3 regions of the Pseudomonas sp. Tof1 genome follow, and region 3 is predicted to be linked to each of the others. Evidence: predicted binding sites of a transcription regulator. Region 3 holds the regulator's gene; each other region holds the start of a gene.
What was found. Region 3 encodes FliA, which starts transcription of late flagellar genes. Its sites were predicted from a motif close to CTAAAGTTTNNNNNNNNNNNGCCGNTAA; they were not measured.
Positions count from the first base shown of each region.

Region 1: a site for FliA is predicted at 1,980-2,007, ahead of ACZ5KU_RS30530 (methyl-accepting chemotaxis protein). Genes of this name have one in related genera too.
Region 2: a site for FliA is predicted at 2,164-2,191, ahead of motA (flagellar motor stator protein MotA). Genes of this name have one in related genera too.

Region 1 is NZ_AP024344.1:6,753,733-6,759,341, reverse strand. Features, by position in the region: gene ACZ5KU_RS30540 (NorM family multidrug efflux MATE transporter) at 1-860, opposite strand, end outside; gene ACZ5KU_RS30535 (LysR substrate-binding domain-containing protein) at 1,012-1,932, shown strand; gene ACZ5KU_RS30530 (methyl-accepting chemotaxis protein) at 2,116-4,092, shown strand; gene ACZ5KU_RS30525 (YifB family Mg chelatase-like AAA ATPase) at 4,250-5,609, opposite strand, start outside.
Region 2 is NZ_AP024344.1:569,718-575,326, reverse strand. Features, by position in the region: gene rsgA (small ribosomal subunit biogenesis GTPase RsgA) at 1-146, shown strand, start outside; gene motB (flagellar motor protein MotB) at 195-1,241, opposite strand; gene motA (flagellar motor stator protein MotA) at 1,245-2,096, opposite strand; partial or broken gene ACZ5KU_RS02535 (HDOD domain-containing protein) at 2,304-3,844, shown strand; gene ACZ5KU_RS02530 (rhodanese-like domain-containing protein) at 3,888-4,703, shown strand; gene asd (archaetidylserine decarboxylase) at 4,722-5,585, shown strand.
Region 3 is NZ_AP024344.1:1,837,460-1,843,068, forward strand. Features, by position in the region: gene flhF (flagellar biosynthesis protein FlhF) at 1-781, shown strand, start outside; gene fleN (flagellar synthesis regulator FleN) at 903-1,736, shown strand; gene fliA (RNA polymerase sigma factor FliA) at 1,733-2,473, shown strand; gene ACZ5KU_RS08535 (chemotaxis response regulator CheY) at 2,665-3,036, shown strand; gene ACZ5KU_RS08540 (protein phosphatase CheZ) at 3,059-3,847, shown strand; gene ACZ5KU_RS08545 (chemotaxis protein CheA) at 3,862-5,609, shown strand, end outside.

The sequences.
Region 1 (5,609 bases), 2.1 Mb from region 3:
AACGCCACCGAGACGATCTGCAGGGCGATCTGGTGCGCCGCCAACTGCGTGCTGCCCATGGTGCCCATGCACAGGGCGGCGAAGGCGAACAGCCCGACTTCCACCGCATAGGTGCCACCGATGGGCAGGCCCAGCCGCCACAGCTCGCGCAGGTACTGACCGTTCGGCCGCGACAGGCCCCGCCGCAGCGGGTAGTCGCGATACGCCGCATGCCGGCGGATATGCCAGGCCAGGGCCAGCGCCATACAGTTGGCGACGATGGCCGTGACCAGGCCGATCCCGGTCAGGCCCAGGTGCGGCAGGCCGAACATGCCGGTGATCAGCGCGTAGTTGAGCAAAAAGTTGGCCACGGTCCCGCCCAGGCTGATCACCATCACCGGCGTGGCCCGCCCCAGCGCACTGGTGAAGCCGCGCAGGGCCATGAAACTCAGGTAGCCGGGCAGGGCGAACGGCAGTACCAGCAGGAACTGGCCGGCGGCCTGCACGTTGCTCGGCGTCTGGCCGAACAGCAGCAGAAGCGGCTTGAGGTTCCACAGCAGCAGGCCGGCGACCAGCGCCATGGCCCAGGCCAGCCAGAGCCCGGCCTGGGCCAGGCGGGTGACGCCCTGCGTGTCGCCGGCGCCGTGCCGGATGGCCACCAGGGTACCGACCGCGGCAATCACCCCGAGGCAGAAGATCGACACGAACGAATAGCTCGCCGCGCCCAGGCCGCCACCGGCCAGGGCCTCGGGACTGAGCCGGGCCATCATCAGGGTGTCGGTCAGCACCATCAGCATGTGCGCCAGCTGCGAGGCGATCAACGGCCCGGACAGCCGCAGGATGGCCAGGAGCTCGGTACGTGCTGGATGCTGCATGATCATCAGACTCGAAGGGGGACAGGAGGGTTAAAGGACTGATTCTCGGCGCTTGCACGGCTTTGCACAAAGGGATAAAAACGATTGCTCGCATGATAAAAACTCATGTATGAGTACCTGCCTGGTGCTGTTCCATCCCGTTCCCGGAAGGTCACGAATGTCTCGTCGTCTGCCCCCTCTCTATGCCTTGCGCGCCTTTGAAGCGGCGGCGCGCTACAGCTCGTTCACCCGGGCGGCCGAAGAACTGTCGATCACCCAGAGCGCGGTCAGCCGGCATATCCGCACCCTGGAGGAGCACTTCGCCTGCCGGCTGTTCCAGCGCAACGGCCGCAACCTGCAACTGACGGAGGCCGCGCGGTTGCTGCTGCCGGGCATTCGCGAGGGTTTCGGTGCGCTGGAGCGGGCCTGCGACACCCTGCGCGCCGAAGATGACATCCTGCGCATGAAGGCGCCGTCGACCCTGACCATGCGCTGGCTGCTGGCCCGCATCAGCCGCTTCCGGCACCTGCAGAAAGGCAACGAGGTGCAATTGACCAGCGCCTGGATGGACGTCGACAACGTCGATTTCAACCAGGAACCGTTCGATTGCGCGGTATTGCTCGGCGCCGGGCATTTCCCGCCGGACTGGGAGTCCAGCTACCTGTTCTCCGAATGGCTGATCCCGGTGGGCGCACCGACCCTGCTCAACGACCAGCCCTGGGACGTCGAGCGCCTGGCCGCCACCGAGCTGCTGCACCCGACGCCGGACCGTCGTGACTGGCGCAACTGGCTGGAGCGCATGGGGCTGTCCGAGCGTATTTCCCTCAAGGGCGGCCAGGTGTTCGACACCCTGGAACTGGGGATGATTGCAGCGGCCCGTGGTTACGGCGTGTCCATGGGCGACCTGCTGATGGTGGCCGAGGACGTGGCCCAGGGACGCCTGAGCCTGCCCTGGCCGACGGCAGTGGCCAGTGGCGAAGACTATTACCTGGTATGGCCCAAGACCCGCCCCGGCGGCGAGCGTCTGCGCCGCCTGAGCGACTTCCTGCAAGGCGAGGTCGCCGCCATGGAACTGCCCCAGGTCGAGCGCCTGGGCTGAGCACACGGCCCATCAATCAGATTTCTGGCAGATACCCCTGCAAATTGCTCAAGTATCTCCTTGAGCAGCCGACTGTAGCGACATGGAACCTTCGTTCAGAAAGGCCCCTCACGACTCAACATACAGAAAAGCCGGGTAGCGCCAGGGACAGGGATGACCCGGCCACTCGGTCAGGAGCTGTTCATGCCTCAACCCCGTGCCCGAATCGCCACGCAACTCGGCCTTGCGCTCTCCGTCATCCTGGCAGTGGTGATCAGCGGCAGCACCGTATTCGCCCTGCGTTCGCTGGATTCGGCCAACCTCGACACCCGCGAAGAGCACCTGGCCAGCGAAGCACGTCTGCTCGCCGACCAGTTGAACACCTTCCACGGGACCCTGCGCGAAAACACCCAGCGCCTCAGCGGGCTGTTCGAGAAGCGCTTCAGCAACGGCCTGAGCGCGCGCACCGATGAGCCGGTCAGCGTGGCCGGCACCCAGGCTCCGGGCCTGTACCTGCGCGACAAGCTGCTCAACAACGATTTCACCGAAGTCGACGATTTCAAGCAGATGACCGCCGGGGTTGCGACCCTGTTCGTGCGCAGCGGCGACGACTTCATCCGCGTCAGCACCTCCCTGACCAAGCAGGATGGCAGCCGTGCCATCGGCACCCTGCTCGACCACCAGCACCCGGCCTACGCCAAGCTGATGGCGGGGCAGGGCTATGTCGGCCGGGCCCTGCTGTTCGACCGCTACTACATGACCCAGTACACCCCGGTGCGCGACAGCAGCGGCAAGGTGTTCGCGGTGCTGTTCGTCGGCTTCGACTACACCGATGCGCAGAAGGCGCAGTTCGATAACCTCAAGCGGTTCCGCATCGGCACCACCGGTTCCCTGGCGTTGCTCGACGAACAGAAACGCTGGCTGGTACCGCCAGCCGAGGTGAACGACCCCGAGCAGGCGGCCAAGGTGATCGCCGACCTGGCGAAACAGCCCGGCCAGGGGCGCTTCTGGAGCGACAGGAGCGACGACATCTACAGCGTCGCGGTGCCTTTCGCGGATGGCCCGTGGTCAGTGGTGGCGAGCATGCCCAAGGCCGAAATCAGCGCAGTGACCTGGAGTGTCGGTATTCGCCTGGTGCTCGGCAGCCTGCTGGCGATGCTGCTGGCGGTGGGGGCGGCGGTCTGGCTGCTGCGCAGCAAGTTGCGTCCGTTGGGTGACCTGGTGCGCCAGGCCCAGGCCCTGGGCGCTGGCGACCTGAGCGTACGGCTCAATGTGTCGAGCCAGGACGAGATTGGCCAGCTGGCCGGCAGTTTCAACCAGATGGGCCAGGCGCTGTCGACCATGGTCGAGCACATCCGCAAGGCGGCCCAGGAGGTCAACGGCCGTGCCCAGGCCCTGTCCGGCCTGTCGAGCGGCGCCTACGAAGGCATGGAACAGCAGTCCGGCGAAATCACCAGCATGGCCGGCGCGGTCGAAGAGTTCAGCGCCACCTCGCTGAACATCGCCGACAACATGAGCAATACCGAGCGCCTGGCCCAGGAAAATGCCCAGCAGACCCGTATCGGCCGCAGTTCCATGGAAGAGGCTTCGTCGTCCCTGGAACAGATCGCCGCGGCGCTGAACAGCACGGCGACGGTGATCAACACCCTGGGCCAGCGTTCCCAGGAAATCGGCGGCATCGTCGGCGTGATCACCTCGATCGCCGAGCAGACCAACCTGCTGGCGCTCAACGCCGCCATCGAAGCCGCCCGGGCCGGCGAACAGGGCCGCGGTTTTGCCGTGGTCGCCGATGAGGTACGCAGCCTGGCGGGGCGTACCCGCGAGGCGACGGACGAGATCTCCAGCATGATCCACAGCATCCAGCAGGAAACCGGTCATGCCATCCAGACCATGGAGCAGGGCAACTCGCTGATGCAGGAAGGCCTGTCGCGCAACGCCAACGTCGCCTCGGCGCTGGCGCGTATCGACGAACAGAGCCGCTCGGCCGGCCAGCAATTCGCTGCCATCACCACCGCCACCCAGGAGCAGAGCAGCACCGCGACCCTGCTCAGCAGCAACCTGCAGAGCATCGCCCTGGCCAACAGCGAACAGCGCGAAGTGGTCTCCAACCTGGCGCAGACCGCGCGCGAGCTGGAGATGCTGGCGGCGGAACTGCGGCAGGAGGTTGATCGGTTCCGGTGAGGCGGCGCCGGTCTTTAGATCCATTCGCGGGCAAGCCACGCTCCTACAGTGCCGAGTCGTACATGGACCCTGTATACGACTCGGCACTGTAGGAGCGAGGCTTGCCCGCGAATAGGCCCTCAACCTCACCGCAGTACCAGCCACTATCCCGGCCATATCAGGCACTACTGGGCCGGTACTGCAACGCCTCGGCCAGATGCTCACGGCTGATTCCCTCTACCTGCTCCAGATCCGCCAACGTCCTTGCCACCTTCAGCAACCGATGCGCGGCCCGCAGCGACAGGGTCAGGCGTTCGCAGGCTGTCTCCAGCCACGTTTCATCGGCTGTGGATAACTTGCAGTGCTGGCGCAATCCCTGCAGATCGAGAAAGGCGTTGGCGCACCCTTGGCGTTGCTGCTGGCGCCGGCGAGCTTGCGCCACCCGCTCGGCCGCCTTGGCCGTGGTGTTTCCCGGCTCCTTGACCGGGCTCAGTGCCGTGGCCTCACGGGCCACGGTCAAGTGCAGGTCGATACGGTCCAGCAACGGGCCGGACAGCTTGTTGCGATAACGCTGGATCTGCTCCGGGGTACAGCGGCAGCGGTTGGTCGGGTCGCCAAGGTATCCACAGGGGCACGGATTCATTGCCGCCACCAACTGGAATCGAGCGGGGAAACGTACCCGGTCGCGGGCGCGGGAGATCACGATATGGCCCGACTCCAGCGGTTCGCGCAGCACTTCCAGTACCTTGCGGTCGAACTCCGGCAGTTCATCGAGAAACAGCACGCCATGATGGGCGAGGGTGATCTCGCCAGGACGCGGTCTCGATCCACCACCGACCAGCGCCGGCCCGGACGCCGAGTGGTGGGGCTGGCGAAACGGCCGCTGCGGCCAACTGCTCAAGGGCACATGACTGGCGACCGACTGGATCGCTGCCACCTCCAGCGCCTCATGCTCGTCCAGCGGCGGCAACAGCCCGGGCAGCCGGCTGGCCAACAGCGTCTTGCCAGTACCTGGTGGGCCGCTGAACAGCAGGTTGTGCGCCCCGGCGGCGGCGATCAGCAAGGCGCGCTTGGCGGCCAGTTGGCCCTGGACTTCGCTCAGGTCCGGGTAGGGCTTGGCCTGGTGCAACAGGCCGTTGGATTCGAACGGCTTGATTGGCGCGTGGCCGTTGAGGTGGGCGACCAGTTGCAGCAGATGATCGACGGCAATCACGGTCAGCCCACTGGCCAGCGAGGCCTCCTCGGCATTGGCCAGCGGCACCACCAGCGTACGCCCGGCCGCACGGGCCGCCAGCGCTGCCGGCAACACCCCTTGCACCGGGCGAATGGCACCGGAGAGCGCCAGTTCGCCCAGGCACTCCATGTTGTCCAGTGTCAGCGCCGGAACCTGGATGCTGGCCGCGAGAATGCCCAGGGCAATGGCGAGATCGAAGCGCCCGCCGTCCTTGGGCAGGTCCGCCGGAGCCAGGTTCAGGGTGATGCGCCGGGCGGGAAAGTCGAGGGCCGAATTGAGAATCGCACTGCGCACCCGGTCCTTG
Region 2 (5,609 bases), 1.3 Mb from region 3:
TCGGTACCTGCCGCTTCCGCGACTGCAAGCACGATCGCGAGCCCGGCTGCGCCCTGCTCAAGGCCCTGGAAGACGGGCGTATCCAGCAGCAGCGGATGAACAGCTACCGCTCGATCATCGCCAGCCTGCCGCAAGACAGCTATTGAAATGACAGAAACGACAAGGCCGCGATCATCGCGGCCTTGTCGTCTGGCTCAGGAGCCGGTTCTGGGCTTGCCCGTCTCGTCCATCTTCAATACACCATCCTCGAAGATGTTCAAGCGTTGCCGCACCTCGTGGGCGGGCAGCGGCTGCTTGTCCGCCGGCAGCGCATTCGGGTCGGCCGGGGCCGCATTCGAGGCGCCAGGCGCGCCGGGAGCCGGTGCCGCGCCATCCGGCTTGGCCTCGTCCGCGCCCTGCTCGCCCTCAATGGCTTTCTGGGCCTTCTTGGTCAGCACCACGATGTCGATGCGGCGGTTGACCGGGTTGAACGGATCGGCCTTGTCGAACAGCGCCGACGAGGCATAACCCACCACTCGCGCCACTTGCGAGTCCGGATAACGGCCAGCCACCAGTGCACGGCGCGCGGCGTTGGCGCGGTTGGCCGACAGCTCCCAGTTGCCGAAGTCGCCAGTGCCGGCGTACGGCTTGGCATCGGTATGGCCGCTGATGCTGATCTTGTTCGGCACCGCCTTGATGGTGTCGGCCATCGCCAGCAGGATGTCCTCGAAGTAAGGCTTCAGGCGCGCACTGCCGGAGTCGAACATCGGCCGGTTTTCCGCGTCCATGATCTGGATGCGCAAGCCGTCCGGGGTGATTTCGAACAGGATCTGGTCCTTGAACTTCTGCAACTGCGGGCTTTCGTCGACCTTGTTCTGCAACTCCTGCAGCAGCAGTTCCAGGCGCTCCTTCTCGACCTGTTCGGCCATGCCCTCCACCTGCTCGGTGTCGACCGTGACCTTGTCCGGTTGCGGCTGGGACTTCACTTCCGGGTTGAGGGTCTTGTCCGGCGCCAGCGTCGGGGAACCGCCCAGGTCGATGATGTAGGGCGTACCGCTCTCGGAAAAACCGATCGGGTCCTTGAAGTAGCCGGCGATGGCGATCTTCTGCTCCGGGGTCGCGGTGGACAGCAGCCACAACACCAGGAAGAAGGCCATCATCGCCGTCGCGAAGTCGGCAAAGGCGATTTTCCAGGCACCGCCATGGTGCCCGCCGCCAAAGCGCTTGACGCGCTTGATGATGATCGGCTGATTGTTCTCCATGACTCAGCGACCGCGAACCGCTTGTTCCAGCTCGGCGAAGCTCGGCCGATGCTTCGGATAGAGCACCTTGCGCCCGAACTCCACTGCCAGCGAAGGCGGCATGCCGGAGGCCGAGGCCACCAGGGAGGCCTTGATCGCCTCGTAGACGTTCAGTTCTTCCTTGGCATCGTGGGCCAGGGATTGCGCCAGCGGACCGAAGAAGCCATAGGCGGCGAGAATACCGAAGAAGGTCCCCACCAGTGCCGCACCCACGTGCAGACCGATGGATTTCTGGTCGCCATCGCCCAGGGAGGCCATGGTCACCACGATCCCCAGTACCGCCGCGACGATACCGAAGCCGGGCATGCCGTCGGCCACGCCGGTGACGGCATGGGATGGATGCTCGAGTTCTTCCTTCATGCTCAGCAGTTCCATGTCGAACAGGCCTTCCAGCTCATGGGGAGCCATGTTGCCCGAGGACATGATGCGCAGGTAGTCGCAGATGAACGCAGTCATGCGCTCATCCTTCAGAACGGCAGGGTACTTGGCGAAGATCGGGCTGGCCGCTGCATCCTCGATGTCACCCTCGATCGCCATCATGCCTTCACGACGGCTCTTGTTGAGGATCTCATAGATCAGGCCGAGCACTTCCATATAGAAGGTGTGGCTGAAGCGCGAGCCGAACATGCTCAGGGATTTCTTGACCACGTGCATGGTCATGTAGCCGGGGTTGGACTGCAGGAAAGCACCCAGCGCCGCACCACCGATGATCAAGACCTCGAAGGGCTGGATCAGCGCCGCAATCTTGCCGTGGGAGAGCACGTACCCGCCGAGCACGCTCGCGAATACGACAATGATGCCGATGATTTTAGCCATAGAATGAGAGTACTTGTTGAGTCGGGTTCAAGGTCATATTCGGAAGTTAGTAAATCTCTTCTTCTACTTATCGGCGAAACTGCGCCAGACTATAGCCAGTTCAGGCGAAAAGCCAGAAAACCGGCAGTGCATGGCCTCGGCGGCAGGACCAGCGCAGCGCCGTCAGGCCCGTTCCGGGCGCATTAATGGTGATGATCGCGCTTAATCATGACGAATCAAACGGCTGTGTCCAGTGCAAGACCGAACACCCTGCAAGGCTGGACCAGGCTGTTGCAGGGCGTTCGCCTGCCCGTCCCGCAGGACAGCCACGACCGCGTCTGCCGGGCCATCCGCGACAGCCGCAGCTCGCTGCGCGACATCGCCGAGCTGATGCAGGATAGCCCGGCCCTGGCGCTGAGCGTGATCTGCGAAGCCAACCATCACACCCACGGCAGCATGACCGAGCCGGCCGAAAACCTCGAGATCGCGATCAATCGCCTCGGTCTGAAACGTACCGAGGAGTTGCTTGAGCGCCTGCCCGCACGACTGCCCGAAGACATTCCGATCGCCCTGCGCCAGTTGCAACTGATCAGCCAGCATGCCAGCCAGCAGGCCAACGGCCTGTTTGCCGCCCGCCTGGCCCGGCTCTGGCAGGATATCCACTGGGGCAGCCTGCTGTTCCTGGCCCCCTGTGGCCACTGGCACTGACCCACCCCAGGCTGCTCGAAACCTGGGAACTGCGGGTGCTGCACAAGCACGAGCCCGCCGCCAGGGTCGAACGGGAGCTGTTCGGCGTGCGCCTGCTGGAGCTATGCCAGGCCATGGCCGAGTTCTGGCGCCTGCCAGTGTGGGTGACCCAGGGTTATCAAACGCTGCTCAACGAACGCAAGACCCTCGCCCAGGCACTGCATATCGCCCGCGACAATGAGAGCCCCCTGCACCAGCAACAGCAACTGGATGCCGACCCCGAACTGCGCCGCTGGCTGAACCAGCCCGCCAACACCGTATTGCTGGCCAACGGCCTGGCCGTGGCGGCACAACAGGCCTGGGACAGCCCGCACTGCCTGCGCTGGCAGTACCTGTCGAGCCTGTACCTGCAGCAGCCGATGAACGAGTTGCAGCAACAGATCCACCAGCAGGCGGCCCAGAGCGCCAACCAGCATTCGATGCAGGACCTGTGGCACCCGGCCGAGGCTCTGATCTGGCCGTGGCATGTGCGCCGCGTGCATGCCGACCTGTTGCCGGCCGCTGCCCCTGACGCCGCGGCGATGGGGCTCTGGCGCAGGCACTGCGCACAACTGCTGGCCGAACCCAGCCGTTTCACCAACGCCATGCACCTGACCACCGTGGCCCGCGACGCCCTGGCGGCCTGCGGCCTGCGCCGGGTGATGATCCTGATGACCGACCGCAGCCGCAGCGCACTGCGGGTGCACCAGACCGCCGGCCTTCCCGCCGAGGCGAGCAATCTGATCCTGCAGGTGGCCCAGAGCACGCTGCTGCAACGACTGATGAAGCAGCCCGCGCAGATTCGCCTGTCGCCAGAAAACGCTCGCCAGTTCCAGGCACTGCTGCCCAACAGCCTGCGGGCGCAATTCCTTCCCGGCGAACACCTGCTGTTGCGCTCGCTGAGCAACAACGGTCGGGTGGTGATGGTGATCCTGGCCGACCAGGCGGGCGTGCCGTTTTCGGAGATCACCGTGCAAGCCTTCGGCAAAACCATGCAATGTATCGAAAAGGCGCTGCACGCCTTTACCAACCGCAGCGCCTGAAGCTTGCGCTACAATCCTCCCCTTTGCGTCCAGGAGAACCCACATGCCTGACTTCTCTGGCTTGCCGCTGGTGATCGAGCCCAGCGACCTGCTGCCGCGTCTCGACACCCCCGGGCTGATCCTGGTGGACCTGACCAGCAGCGCCCGCTACGGCGCGGGGCATATCCCCGGCGCACGTTTCGTCGACCCCAAGCGTACCCAGTTGGGCCAGCCACCGGCTCCGGGGCTGATGCCACCGCAAGAGGCGCTCGAAGCCCTGTTCGGCGAACTGGGCCACAACCCGGACGCGGTCTACGTGGTCTACGACGATGAAGGCGGCGGCTGGGCCGGCCGTTTCATCTGGCTGCTGGATGTCATCGGCCACACCCGCTACCACTACCTCGACGGCGGCCTGCTGGCGTGGCTGGACGAAGGCCTGCCGGTGTCCGAGGACATCCCGGCGGTTGCCGGCGGCCCGGTTGCCCTGACCCTGCACGACGAACCGACCGCCACCCGCGATTACCTGCAGTCGCGCCTGGGCGCGCCCGACCTGGCGATCTGGGACGCCCGCGGCCCATTGGAGTATTCCGGCGAGAAGGTGCTGGCCGCCAAGGGCGGACACATTCCAGGCGCAGTCAACTTCGAATGGACCGCCGGCATGGACAAGGCGCGCAGCCTGCGCATCCGCAAGGATATGCCGGCAATCCTCGACAGCCTGGGCATCACTCCCGACAAGGAAGTGATCACCCATTGCCAGACCCACCACCGCTCCGGCTTCACCTATCTGGTGGCCAAGGCGCTCGGTTATCCGCGCGTCAAGGGTTATGCCGGCTCCTGGGGCGAATGGGGCAACCACCCCGACACCCCTGTAGAGATTTGAGATTCCCAAGGACCCTTGATGAAAAAGAGTTTGTTCATCCTCAGCCAGTACCTGCTGCCTCACCACCTGCTGTCGCGCCTGGCCGGCTGCATCGCCGAATGCCGGGTGCGCTGGTTCAAGAACGCCTTCACCGCCTGGTTCGCCAAGCGCTACCAGGTGGACATGTCCCAGGCGCTGGTTGAAGACCTGACCGCCTACGAGCATTTCAACGCCTTCTTCACCCGCGCCCTGAAAGACGGCGCGCGACCGCTCGACCCGACCCCGGGGGCGATCCTCTGCCCGGCCGACGGCGCCGTCAGCCAGCTCGGCCCGATCGAACATGGCCGGATCTTCCAGGCCAAGGGCCACAGCTTCAGCGCCCTCGAGTTGCTGGGCGGCGATGCCGCACTGGCCGCGCCGTTCATGGGCGGCGAGTTCGCCACGATCTACCTGTCGCCCAAGGACTATCATCGGGTCCACATGCCGCTGGCCGGCACCCTGCGCGAAATGGTCTACGTGCCAGGCCGTCTGTTCTCGGTCAACCAGACCACCGCCGAGAACGTACCGGAACTGTTCGCCCGCAACGAGCGCGTCGTCTGCCTGTTCGACACCGAGCGCGGGCCGATGGCCGTGGTGCTGGTCGGCGCGATGATCGTCGCCTCGGTGGAAACCGTCTGGGCCGGCCTGGTCACGCCCCCCAAGCGCGAACTCAAGACGTTCCGCTACGATGAAGCGGCCCGTGCGCCGATCCATCTGGAAAAGGGCGCCGAACTCGGGCGCTTCAAGCTGGGTTCGACCGCCATCGTTCTGTTCGGTCCGGACCAGGTGAAATGGGCCGAAGGCCTGGCAGCCGGTTCGACGGTGGCCATGGGCCAGGGCCTGGGCTTGCCCAAGGACGCCTGATAGGCTGGTGACCTCGCGGTCCGA
Region 3 (5,609 bases):
GCGCGACCTGCTGGCACTGATCACCGACATCCAGGACCCACGCCAGGCCTGGCGCATGCTGCTGGCGCACCTGGCACGCATGATCGTCACGCCCGAGATCGAACCGCTGGAAGAGGGCGGGGTGATCGCCATGGTCGGCCCGGCCGGCATGGGCAAGACCACGACCCTGGCCAAGCTGGCCGCACGCTACGTACTCAAGTACGGCGCACAGAATATCGCGCTGGTAAGCATGGACAGCTTCCGCATTGGCGCCCAGGAGCAGCTCAAGACGCTGGGGCGGATTCTCAATGTCTCCGTGACCCATGTCGACCCCGGCCAGTCCCTGGCACAGGCCCTCGATCCGCTGCTGCGCAAGCGCGTGGTGCTGATCGACACCGCCGGCCTGCAGGCCAGCGACCCGGCCTTGCGCATGCAGCTGGAAAGCCTGGCCGGTCGCGGGATCAAGGCGAAGAACTATCTGGTCCTGGCCACCACCAGCCAGAAGCAGGTGCTCACCGCCGCCTACCATAGCTACAAGCGCTGTGGCCTGGCCGGTTGCATCCTGACCAAACTGGACGAGACGGCAAGCCTCGGCGAAGTGCTGAGCCTGGCCATCAGCCATGAACTGCCGGTGGCCTATCTGACCGATGGCCCGCGGATCCCGGACGATCTGCATCTGCCACGCCGTCACCAGCTGGTGAGCCGGGCGGTGAGTGTGCAGATGCAGGAAGAACCCAGCGAAGAGGCCATGGCCGATATGTTCGCTGACATCTACCACAGCCCCTCCAAACGAGTGGGGTGAGGTAACCATGAAGACGTTGCAACGCATCTACATCGATGGTCTGCCAGGCATTAGTCTCCCTCGGGAGCGCGCAGCCAGTTATGTGGCCTTCCGTCTACGCAAGACAAGGTAAGAAGAGAACATGGGTAGCATGCATCCCGTACAGGTGATTGCGGTGACCGGCGGCAAGGGTGGCGTCGGGAAGACTAACGTGTCAGTGAACTTGTCCCTGGCGCTGGCTGAGCTTGGCCGGCGTGTCATGCTGCTGGATGCCGACCTGGGCCTGGCGAATGTCGACGTTCTGCTGGGGCTGACCCCGAAACGGACCCTGGCCGATGTGATCGAGGGCCGCTGCGAGTTGCGCGATGTGCTGCTGCAGGGGCCTGGCGGGATCCGTATCGTGCCGGCGGCCTCAGGCACCCAGAGCATGGTCAATCTCAATCCGGCCCAGCATGCCGGCCTGATCCAGGCGTTCAGCGATATCGGCGACAATCTCGACGTGCTGGTGATCGACACCGCTGCGGGTATTGGTGACTCGGTGGTCAGTTTTGTCCGCGCGGCCCAGGAAGTGCTCCTGGTGGTCTGCGACGAGCCGACCTCGATCACCGACGCCTACGCGCTGATCAAGCTGCTCAACCGCGACTACGGCATGAATCGTTTCCGGGTGCTGGCCAACATGGCCCAGAGCCCGCAGGAAGGGCGCAACCTGTTCGCCAAGTTGACCAAGGTCACGGACCGCTTCCTTGACGTGGCCCTACAATACGTCGGCGCCGTTCCCTACGACGAATGCGTTCGCAAGGCCGTGCAGAAGCAGCGTGCGGTCTACGAAGCCTTCCCACGTTCGAAATGTGCCCTGGCGTTCAAGGCCATCGCGCAGAAGGTCGACACCTGGCCGTTGCCCGCCAACCCGCGGGGGCACCTGGAGTTCTTCGTCGAACGTCTGGTACTTCAAACGAGTGCGGGACCGGTGCTATGACTGCAAGTGGCTATCGCATGTATTCCAAGTCTTCGCGTGACAGCCAGTATGAATTGATCGAGCGATACGCGCCGCTGGTCAAGCGCATCGCCTATCACCTGCTGGCACGGCTGCCGGCCAGTGTTCAGGTCGAGGACCTGATCCAGGCCGGGATGATCGGCCTGCTCGAGGTTTCGACCAAGTACGACTCGGGCAAGGGCGCGAGTTTCGAGACCTATGCCGGTATCCGCATTCGTGGCGCGATGCTCGACGAGGTGCGCAAGGGCGACTGGGCACCCCGTTCGGTACACCGCAACACCCGCATGGTCAGTGACGCAATCCGCGCAATTGAAGCGAAAACCGGTCGCGACGCTAAAGATCATGAAGTTGCAGCCGAACTCCAGTTGAGTCTCGATGATTATTACGGGATTTTGAATGATACCTTGGGCAGCCGCCTGTTCAGTTTCGACGACCTGTTGCAGGACGGCGAACATGAAGGGTTGCATGAGGATGGCGCGAGTGCTCATCTCGAACCGTCGCGCGATCTGGAGGATGAACGCTTCCAGGCCGCACTGGCGGACGCGATCGCCAATTTGCCGGAGCGTGAGCGGCTGGTGTTGTCGCTGTACTACGACGAGGAGCTGAACCTCAAGGAAATCGGTGAGGTCCTGGGGGTCAGCGAATCACGGGTCAGCCAGTTGCATAGCCAGTGCGCAGCCCGTTTGCGGGGGCGTTTGGGAGAGTGGCGAGCGCGTTGACGGGGCAGTGTGTGGGGACACTGCGAACGAGACCGATGCAGCGTGTGACGGTGTATCGGCGGCTCGGCCGGTTGTGGTTTCCATGCAGTAGGGTACAGAGCCTTGTCGAGTGTTGTGCCGAATTGATTTAACAGCGCGTCCAGGTGCTGAAACGCGTTTAAGACTGCTTGGAGGTCGAATTGAACAAGAACATGAAAATCCTCATTGTTGATGACTTTTCAACGATGCGGCGGATCATCAAGAACCTGTTGCGTGATCTCGGGTTCACCAACACTGTCGAGGCCGATGACGGTACTACCGCCATTCCGGTGCTGAACAGTGGCAGCATCGACTTTCTGGTCACCGACTGGAACATGCCCGGCATGACCGGCATCGATCTGCTGCGCCACGTGCGTGCCGACGAGAAGCTCAAGCACCTGCCGGTCCTGATGGTAACGGCCGAGGCCAAGCGCGAGCAGATCATCGAGGCCGCACAGGCCGGTGTGAACGGCTATGTGGTCAAACCATTCACTGCCCAGGCGTTGAAAGAGAAGATCGAGAAGATCTTCGAACGCATCGGTTGATGAAGTCCGCCACGGGGGCGCTATGGAGCACTACGAATCCTCTCTGGGCGATTTTGAATCGACCCTGAAAAAACATGCTCGTGAGCTGGTCGAAAGCCTTGAAAAAGGCCGCTTCGGCGACGCCGTGCAAATGATCCATGAGCTGAACCAGGCCCGTGACCGCGGCTTGTATCTGGAAGTCGGCAAGCTGACCCGCGAGCTGCACAGTGCGATCGTCAATTTCCAGATCGATCCCACCATGCCGCAAGCCGAGGAAGTCTCGCAGATCACCGATGCCACCGAGCGCCTGTCCTATGTGGTCAGGCTGACCGAGGCTGCGGCCAACCGCACCATGGATCTGGTGGAGAGCGCGACCCCGCGGATCAATGGCCTGAATGACGAGGCCAAGGCGCTGAGCGCCGACTGGGGGCGGTTCATGCGGCGCGAGGTCGGTGCCGAGGAATTCCGTGCGTTGGCCCGCCGGGTCGACAGTTTTCTGACGCGCAGCGAGCAGGAAACCCAGGCGGTTTCGAGCGAGCTCAACGACATCCTGCTGGCCCAGGATTATCAGGATCTGACCGGCCAGGTGATCAAGCGCGTCACGCAGATGGTCACCGAGGTCGAGAGCAACCTGCTCAAGCTGGTGCTGATGGCCAGCCATGTGGATCGCTTTGCCGGCATCGAACATGACCGTGAAGCGATCCTTGCGCAAAAAGATCCACAAAAACAAATGGCAAAGGGTGAAGGTCCGCAGATTCATGCCGATAAACGTGAAGACGTTGTGTCCGGCCAGGACGATGTCGACGATTTGCTTTCCAGCCTTGGATTCTAGGAGCACCCATACACATGAGCTTCGGCGCCGATGAAGAGATCCTTCAGGATTTCCTGGTTGAGGCCGGCGAGATTCTTGAGCAACTGTCCGAACAACTGGTCGAGCTGGAAAGCCGGCCGGACGATGCGGACCTGCTCAATGCCATCTTTCGCGGTTTTCACACTGTAAAAGGGGGCGCCGGCTTCCTTCAGCTCAACGAGCTGGTGGAGTGCTGTCACATCGCCGAGAACGTGTTCGACATCCTGCGCAAGGGTGAGCGTCGCGTCGACGCCGAGCTGATGGACGTGGTCCTGGAAGCGCTCGATGCGGTCAACGGCATGTTCGGCCAGGTGCGCGAGCGCAGCCCGATCACTCCAGCGACCCCGGAGCTGCTGGCGGCCCTGTCGCGCCTGGCGGAACCCGCCGGTGCCGAACCGGCGCCGGAGCCCGTGGCCGAGGTCGCGGCAGCCGAGCCGGAACCGGTGGCCGAAGCGGTCGCCGAAAGCCCGTCCGGTGACATCACCGACAATGAATTCGAACAGTTGCTCGACTCCCTCGACGGTGGCAAGGCCGATGCGCCACAAGCCGCCAGCGAAGGCGAGGCCGAGAGCGATGAAATCACCGATGCCGAGTTCGAGTCCCTGCTCGACCAGTTGCATGGCAAGGGCCAGTTCGCGCCCGACGCTGTGGCGGCTTCGGCCCAGGCACCGACCGCCGAGGCGGCCGGTGAGCAGCCTGACAGCGGCGACATTACCGACGACGAATTCGAAGCCCTGCTCGATCAGTTGCATGGCAAGGGCACGTTCAAGGTCGAGGGGATCGACACCGCTGCGGCGGCGGCCCAGGCCGCGGAAGTGACCGGTGCCTCCGGCAGCGACCTGATCACCGATCAGGAGTTCGAGTCCCTGCTCGACGAACTGCACGGCAAGGGCAAGTTCACCGATGTGGCGGCCAGTGCCGCCGCGCCGGCCGTCGCCAAGCCGGCCGCCGTCTCTGCACCGGCCGCTGCCTCGGCCACTTCCGCCCCGGCCGCCAAGGCTCCGGCGGCAGCGGCTGCGGCCTCACCGGCGCCAGCGGCGAAAGCGGCCCCCGCACCGGCTGCCGCCGCAGCGGCCCCGGCTCCGGCCCGTGCCCCGGCACCAGCCGCCGCGGGCGCAGGCGACAAGCCGGCTGCCAGTGAAGCGGAAACCACGGTGCGGGTCGACACCGCGCGCCTGGACGAGATCATGAACATGGTCGGCGAGCTGGTGCTGGTGCGTAACCGCCTGGTGCGCCTGGGGCTCAACAGCGGCGACGAGGCCATGTCCAAGGCGGTGTCCAACCTCGATGTGGTGACCGCCGACCTGCAGACCGCGGTGATGAAGACCCGCATGCAGCCGATCAAGAAAGTCTTCGGCCGCTTCCCGCGCCTGGTCCGTGACCTGGCCCGGCAGTTGAAGAAAGAGATCAACCTGGAACTGGTGGGTGAGGAAACCGACCTCGACAAGAACCTCGTCGAGGCACTGGCCGACCCGCTGGTCCACCTGGTGCGCAACTCGGTCGACCACGGTATCGAAGAGCCGGCCGACCGCGAAGCGATGGGCAAGCCGCGCAGTGGCCGGGTGGTGCTTTCGGCCGAACAGGAAGGCGACCACATCCTGCTGTCGATCTCCGATGACGGCAAGGGCATGGATGCCGACGTGCTGCGCAGCATCGCCGTGAAGAAGGGCCTGATGGACAAGGATGCGGCGGATCGCCTGAGCGAGACCGACTGCTTCAACCTGATCTTCGCCCCGGGTTTCTC